Roseivirga sp. BDSF3-8: one gene and its partner. The protein of the gene in region 2 binds, or shares a complex with, the protein of the main gene of each other region. Links are inferred from orthologs where the notes say so. Each region holds a gene or a part of one and is shown on either strand. Other genes may lie near its edges.

Evidence for each region.
Region 1: the proteins of AB9P05_RS20505 (region 2) and accD are in contact, whole or in part, in a solved structure (PDB 8UXZ), measured with the Escherichia coli proteins. The link is inferred for Roseivirga sp. BDSF3-8 from one-to-one orthologs.

What each region holds. Positions count from the first base shown.
Region 1 is NZ_JBGNFV010000001.1:2,417,944-2,421,189, reverse strand. What follows is about bases 39-2,861. They hold accD (acetyl-CoA carboxylase, carboxyltransferase subunit beta), read right to left. Parts: upstream 1,960-2,861; coding sequence 1,117-1,959; downstream 39-1,116. Other genes in these bases: AB9P05_RS10040 (class I fructose-bisphosphate aldolase), read right to left, coding at 2,055-2,861; tnpA (IS200/IS605 family transposase), read right to left, coding at 545-991; AB9P05_RS10055 (hypothetical protein), read left to right, coding at 39-482. In the rest of the region: more of AB9P05_RS10055, read left to right, coding at 1-38; more of AB9P05_RS10040, read right to left, coding at 2,862-3,113.
Region 2 is NZ_JBGNFV010000001.1:4,958,886-4,962,211, forward strand. What follows is about bases 86-2,988. They hold AB9P05_RS20505 (acetyl-CoA carboxylase carboxyltransferase subunit alpha), read right to left. Parts: upstream 2,060-2,988; coding sequence 1,112-2,059; downstream 86-1,111. Other genes in these bases: AB9P05_RS20495 (patatin-like phospholipase family protein), read right to left, coding at 86-175; AB9P05_RS20500 (MBL fold metallo-hydrolase), read right to left, coding at 176-1,021; AB9P05_RS20520 (tetratricopeptide repeat protein), read left to right, coding at 2,800-2,988. Outside these bases: more of AB9P05_RS20495, read right to left, coding at 1-85; more of AB9P05_RS20520, read left to right, coding at 2,989-3,326. UniProt on the Escherichia coli protein: Component of the acetyl coenzyme A carboxylase (ACC) complex. First, biotin carboxylase catalyzes the carboxylation of biotin on its carrier protein (BCCP) and then the CO(2) group is transferred by the carboxyltransferase to acetyl-CoA to form malonyl-CoA.

The DNA of each region.
Region 1 (3,246 bases), 2.5 Mb from region 2 along the record:
ATTTCCTGACCAGGGTGCTAACCGGGTATGACCCCCTGGAAAATACTGTAGCTATTTCCGGTGAACCTCCTTCTGATAATCCGGGCATCAGAACTATCAAGCGTGCCGGGTACTTCCTGGTAAGGCATTTCTGGACATTTCTGGCCATGTTTGCCATTATTACCGGAATGGCTTACCGGGTCTTTTTTGGGGGGAAACCTTTCGGACAGAGGTACTGGTGGAAGCTGTGCCTGTATATTTCAGGTCAGATGCTGTTATTTTCAGCCCTATGCATCCCAATTACATTTTTCTTTCCTCAAGCTTACTTTTTGCCTTTCATTCTTGAAGCGATTTATATACTTCCTGTCTTAGGTCTGATGAGTGGGCATAAGCTGGGCTGGGCCTTACTTAAGTCTGCCTTTGCACTGATGATCGGACATGGGATCTACGCTTTGGTAATTCTTGGCGTCTCCTTTACTGTTATTGACTTGCTAAACCTGTAAAAATAAATTACCCCCACCAAAGGAGGGGGTTTTCAATGGTTATTACCCCCAAAGGGGGATAGTCAGTTATCGAATAGCGGGATATCTATATCCCCATCCTCTTTCTTATCTTCCTTCTCCTGATACTTAACATACCGCTTTATCTTTTCTTCATCTATGCCTACCGTACTTACAAAATAGCCTCGTGACCAAAAATGATTGCCCCAATAGGGTTTTCTGCGAAGACTCTTGAAGTTCTTAAACATCATGATCGCTGTCTTACCCTTGAGAATACCCATGAAGTCTGATACACTAAGTTTCGGAGGTATACTACATACCAAATGAACGTGATCTGGCTGAATGTTCAACTCTTCTACCTTGACCTCCTTCCATTCACATATCGTCTTTATCTTATTCTCCAACGTATCTGCAACAATATCACGAAGTATACGGTGGCGGTACTTCGGGGTCCATACTACATGATAGACACAATAGTAAAAGCTATGCGATAGCTTACGATACTTGCTCATTCCACAATATACCCCTACTGGCATAGCCCTCAAACATGACCACCGTCTAAGACGGTGGTTTTAATTCGATTAATAAAGGCCACCCCGGGTCTAGGGCAGCCTTTCTCAAGGATATTAAATGCTTGCTAGTTTTGAAGCATTTTTAATAATGTAGTAAGCCTGTTTTTCAAATTTCTCCTATCCACAATAAAATCCAGGAAGCCATGCTCTAGAAGAAATTCTGCGCTCTGAAAACCTTTAGGCAAATCTTTACCGATCGTTTCACGAATTACCCTTGGTCCTGCAAAACCTATTAATGCACCGGGTTCGGCAATGTTAAAGTCACCCAGCATAGCAAAAGAAGCTGTTACACCGCCTGTGGTAGGATCCGTAAGCAGTGAAATAAAGGGGACCTTAGCCTCTGATAGTAAGTGCAATTTTGCCGAGGTCTTCGCCATTTGCATTAGTGAAAAGCCTGCCTCCATCATGCGGGCCCCACCAGATTTGGAGATCATTAGAAAAGGGATATTGTTTTCTCTGGAGTGATCAATAGCCCTGGCAATTTTTTCACCAACCACAGACCCCATAGAACCTCCAATAAAGCTGAAATCCATACAGGCTACCGTGACCTCCACACCGTTCATTTTTCCTGATGCGGTACGAACAGCGTCTTTGAGCTCAGTTTTCTTCTGACTTGCTTTAGTCCTCTCAGGATAGGGTTTACTGTCAACAAAATTAAGGGGATCAGCTGATGACATATTCTCATCCAGCTCCGTGAATTCGTTGTTATCAAAGATTATTTCGAAATATTCTTTACTGCCTATTCGGACATGATAATCATCATCGGGGCACACATATGCGTTATTACGAAGCTCACGCATATGTATAATTTTCCCACTAGGTGTTTTATACCAAAGCCCATCAGGCGCTTCCCTTTTATTCTCAGTAGGGGTTTGTATTCCTTTATCCTGCCGTTTAAACCAAGCCATATTGTAAAGCGGGTTTTAATTGTTCACCGGAAACAATAAGAATTTATCATCGCTTCCGCAAAATGATGCCGGGGCATAAGCCCCGGCAAATTTTATCAGGCTACCGTGATTTTATTTTCAAGGTATACATCCTGGATAGCACGGAGAAGTTCAGCGCCTTCTTCCATTGGACGCTGGAATGCCTTGCGTCCGGAGATAAGCCCCATACCACCAGCACGTTTATTTATAACCGCTGTTTTCACTGCCTCAGCAAGGTCAGACTCTCCGCTGGAAGCTCCCCCTGAGTTAATAAGACCTGCACGTCCCATGTAGCAGTTTACTACTTGGTAGCGACAAAGATCAATTGGGTGATCAGAAGAAAGCTTATCGTACATAGAAGGGTGCTGCTTAGCAAAGCCGATGTTTTTAAAACCGCCATTGTTTTCAGGAAGCTTTTGCTTGATAATATCAGCCTGGATAGTTACTCCCAGATGGTTTGCCTGTCCGGTAAGGTCAGCCGCTACGTGATAGTCAGTGCCGTCCTTCTTAAAGCCACTGTTACGCGTGTAGCACCACAGGATTGTAGCCATACCCAATTCATGAGCACGCTCGAAAGCCTCTGCTACTTCAATTAGCTGGCGGTTAGATTCCTCAGCACCAAAATAAATAGTGGCACCTACAGCTGTAGCACCCAGCTCCCAGGCTTCATCCACAGATCCGAACATGATTTGGTCATGCTTGTTAGGATATGTCATTAGCTCATTGTGGTTAATTTTCACCACAAAAGGGATCTTGTGAGCGTACTTTCTGGAAAGAAGAGACAGACCACCAAATGTAGTGGCTACCGCATTACAACCACCTTCTATAGCCAGTTTGATAATGTTTTCAGGATCGAAGTAAAGTGGATTAGGAGCAAATGAAGCACCGGCGGTGTGCTCTATCCCCTGATCAACAGGTAGAATTGAGAGAAAACCTGATCCGGCCAACCTGCCATGATTAAACAGGGAAGCGAGGCTTTTGAGCACCTGTGGGCTGCGGTTGCTTAATCCAAAAATCTGATCAACAAAGTCAGGGTTAGGAAGGTGTAACTGACTCTTGTCAACCGTATTACACGTGTGTTGTAAAAGTGACTCAGCATCGTTTCCGAGTAGTTCTACGATTTTTTCGTATGCCATGCAGATTTCTTGATTTGGTACTAAAGAAGTGTAAAGATACGATAAATTTCAATTCGTACTATTTAACTACATGTGTAAAGGATGGTTGGGTAAAGTCAGGCTTTTGGCAGGCCGGGGGGCTACCTTTATGTTT
Region 2 (3,326 bases):
TATCGAGAATAGCCTTAGGTTTGTAGCCCTTAGCATACAGTGCGCCTAATAAAGCACCGGCACTACTACCAGTGATACGGTCAGGTTGCAGGTTATGCTCTTCCAGCACCTGGAGTATGCCCAGGTGTGCAATGGCGCGCGCTCCACCTCCGGAAAGTGCTATGCCTAATGCCATTTATAGTATATCTGATAGTGGAAATACCTGGTCGACCCTCACACCTTTATCGGTATGTTTAACTGTACAACACTCGTTAACAGGGTCATGCTCGAAAAAGAGGATGTAATTATTATCTGCAGCCTCTTTCAAAAATGCCTCCTTCTCCTTCATTGTAACCAAAGGTCTCACATCGTATGCCATGACATACGGCAAGGGTATATGCCCTACGGAAGGTAGCAGGTCTGCAGCAAACACAATGGTGTGATCCTTATATTTGATCTTGGGAAGCATCTGCTTTTCTGTATGGCCATCCACGTATATAATGTCCATTTTAAAAGGAAGCTCTTTTTCTTTTTGTACGAATTCGAGCTGCCCGCTTTCCTGCATTGGCAGAATATTTTCCTTCAGAAAACTGGCCTTTTCCCGTGGGTTAGGATCATTTGCCCAATCCCAGTGCTGCTTATTGGTCCAGTATCTCGCATTCTCAAAAACTGGTCTGAGGGATTGGCTGGTTTTATCGCTGTATTCCACCCCTCCTCCGCAATGATCAAAGTGCAGGTGAGTCAAGAAGTTATCTGTGACATCACCCAGACCAAATCCTGCTTCTTTCAGGCTTCCTTTCAAGGATTTATCACCATGGAGGTAGTAGTAACCGAAAAATTTATCACTTTGCTTGTTACCCATTCCATTATCAATGAGAATGAGTCTGTTACCATCTTCTATGGCAAGGCACCGCATGGCCCATGAGCACATGTTGTTTTCATCGGACGGATTAGTCCTGCTCCAGATGGATTTGGGAACGACTCCGAACATGGCGCCGCCATCAAGCTTGAAGTTTCCTGCGTGTATAATATGGAGGTTCATGGGCTATGTTGTTTCAGGGGGTAAGATAAAAAAATACCGCCGAACTACTGAAATCAATAATTCGGCGGCAAGTCTTTTTTGGAGGAATTTTTACTCGTTGAAAACGCCCATCGACGAGAACTTATCGATTCGATTGGCGATCATCTCCTCTACCGGCTGGGACTGTATATCCTTTAGTTCTTTCAGTATGCTAGCCTTAAGCGTAGCAGATACCTTTTTGAGGTCGGTATGTGCCCCGCCAAGAGGTTCGGGAACAATGCCATCAATAAGCTTGAAATGAAGCATGTCAGCAGCAGAAAGCTTCAGTGCTTCGGCTGCCTGTTCTTTATAATCCCAGCTTCTCCAGAGAATACTACTGCACGACTCTGGTGAAATTACTGAATACCAGGTATTTTCAAGCATAAGTACACGGTCACCTATAGCTATACCTAATGCTCCTCCTGAGGCCCCTTCACCAATAATAATGCATATCACCGGTACTTTCAGAGCAAACATCTCTTTCAAATTGCGGGCAATTGCTTCTCCCTGGCCTCTTTCCTCTGCTTCTAATCCAGGAAAAGCGCCCGGAGTGTCGATAAGGGTAACAATGGGCTTATTAAATTTTTCAGCGATTTTCATTAGTCGCAGAGCCTTGCGGTAGCCTTCAGGGTTAGCCATACCAAAGTTACGCATCTGGCGCTGCTTAGTATTACGACCTTTTTGCTGACCAATAAACATAAAGGTCTGCTGATCTATGGTGCCAAATCCGCCTACCATGGCTTTATCATCTGCGACAGACCGGTCACCATGTAACTCTACAAAATCATCTGTGATCTCATAAATATAATCAAGGGTATAGGGTCTTTCTGAGTGCCGAGATAGCTGGACACGTTGCCATCGGGTCAGATTATTGAAGGTCTCTTCCTTCAGTTCTTTGATCCGCTTTTCAAGAGACTTCACCGCGTCAGAGACGTTAACATTATTTTGATCGGCGAGTTCTTTCATATCCTTTAGCTTGGCCTCAAGCTCCGCTATCGGTTTTTCAAATTCCAAGAGCATCTATATAAGGCGAGTTGGTTACAAATTAATAATAATTTCGTAGCAAAGGGATAAAAATATCAATACTGCTATTAGCGATGCGAATATCACATTTGTCGGGCGATAATACCACCTCTGAGCAAGAAACCTGCCTTCCGAAATGTTTTTTTAATTTTTTTTCGGCGGGGGGTTGCAAATAAATAATCGTCCGCATACTTTTGCATCACTTTAACGGAAACACACAGCGGTTTCCATTGTTCTTAAAATATTGGAAATACATAACGGAGTGGTAGTTCAGTTGGTTAGAATGCCTGCCTGTCACGCAGGAGGTCGCGGGTTCGAGTCCCGTCCATTCCGCCAGACTTGTGTCAACGTATTTCCAACGGAGTGGTAGTTCAGTTGGTTAGAATGCCTGCCTGTCACGCAGGAGGTCGCGGGTTCGAGTCCCGTCCATTCCGCAAGCCCGTCAATTTTGGCGGGCTTTTTTATTTTCCTTTATTTGGTTTTTTAGCAGATCAGTGAACCCGTTTCCGTTTTACCGACGTTGTCAGACAAATTCAATTGTCTATGTGGAAAATACCGATGGGAAAGATTTCCCGCTTGATGATATTTATCTTTTTCGTTCTTTTTACCCTTCCCTCCTGCTCTTCCGGCTATAATAGCTACAATATTGAGCCAAAAAACAGGAACAGGTATTACAACCCCAAAAAAGATCGACACAAAAAGCGTACAAAAAAGGTTAAAGTGAAAAATTTGCCCTGATGCCAGAAGCAGAAAATTATATAGCCACGGGAGACCGTCAGGTACGCGAAGGTCTCCTGGAGGAAGCGCTTAATAGTTATTCTTCCGCACTAGCTCTAAGTCCGGATCATCCTAGAGCTTTGGTAGGACGGGCCAAGACATACTATCAGCAGAAAAGAACGCAGGAGGCCCTGAAAGACCTGAACCATCTCGTTAATAGCTATCCCGATAACGGGCGCTTTCATGTAGAGAGGGGCGTGCTATTACACCTTGCCGGACAAAATAAGGAAGCGATGAGAGATTTTGACGCCGCTGTGAAAACCGATCCTCAGGATCCGTATTTCTTCAGTAGCAGAGCATTTATCAAAGATCGGTTAGGCGATTACAGCGGGGCATTAGAGGATTATGAAAAGGCTGTTACACTCGACCCGGAGGATGCTATAGCCTTTAATAATAAGGGGCTTGTCGAGGAAAAATTAGGGCGAATAGACGCCAGTAAAAGAAGTTTTAGCCGAGCAGACGAACTTGATCCGGCCAAAAATCCATC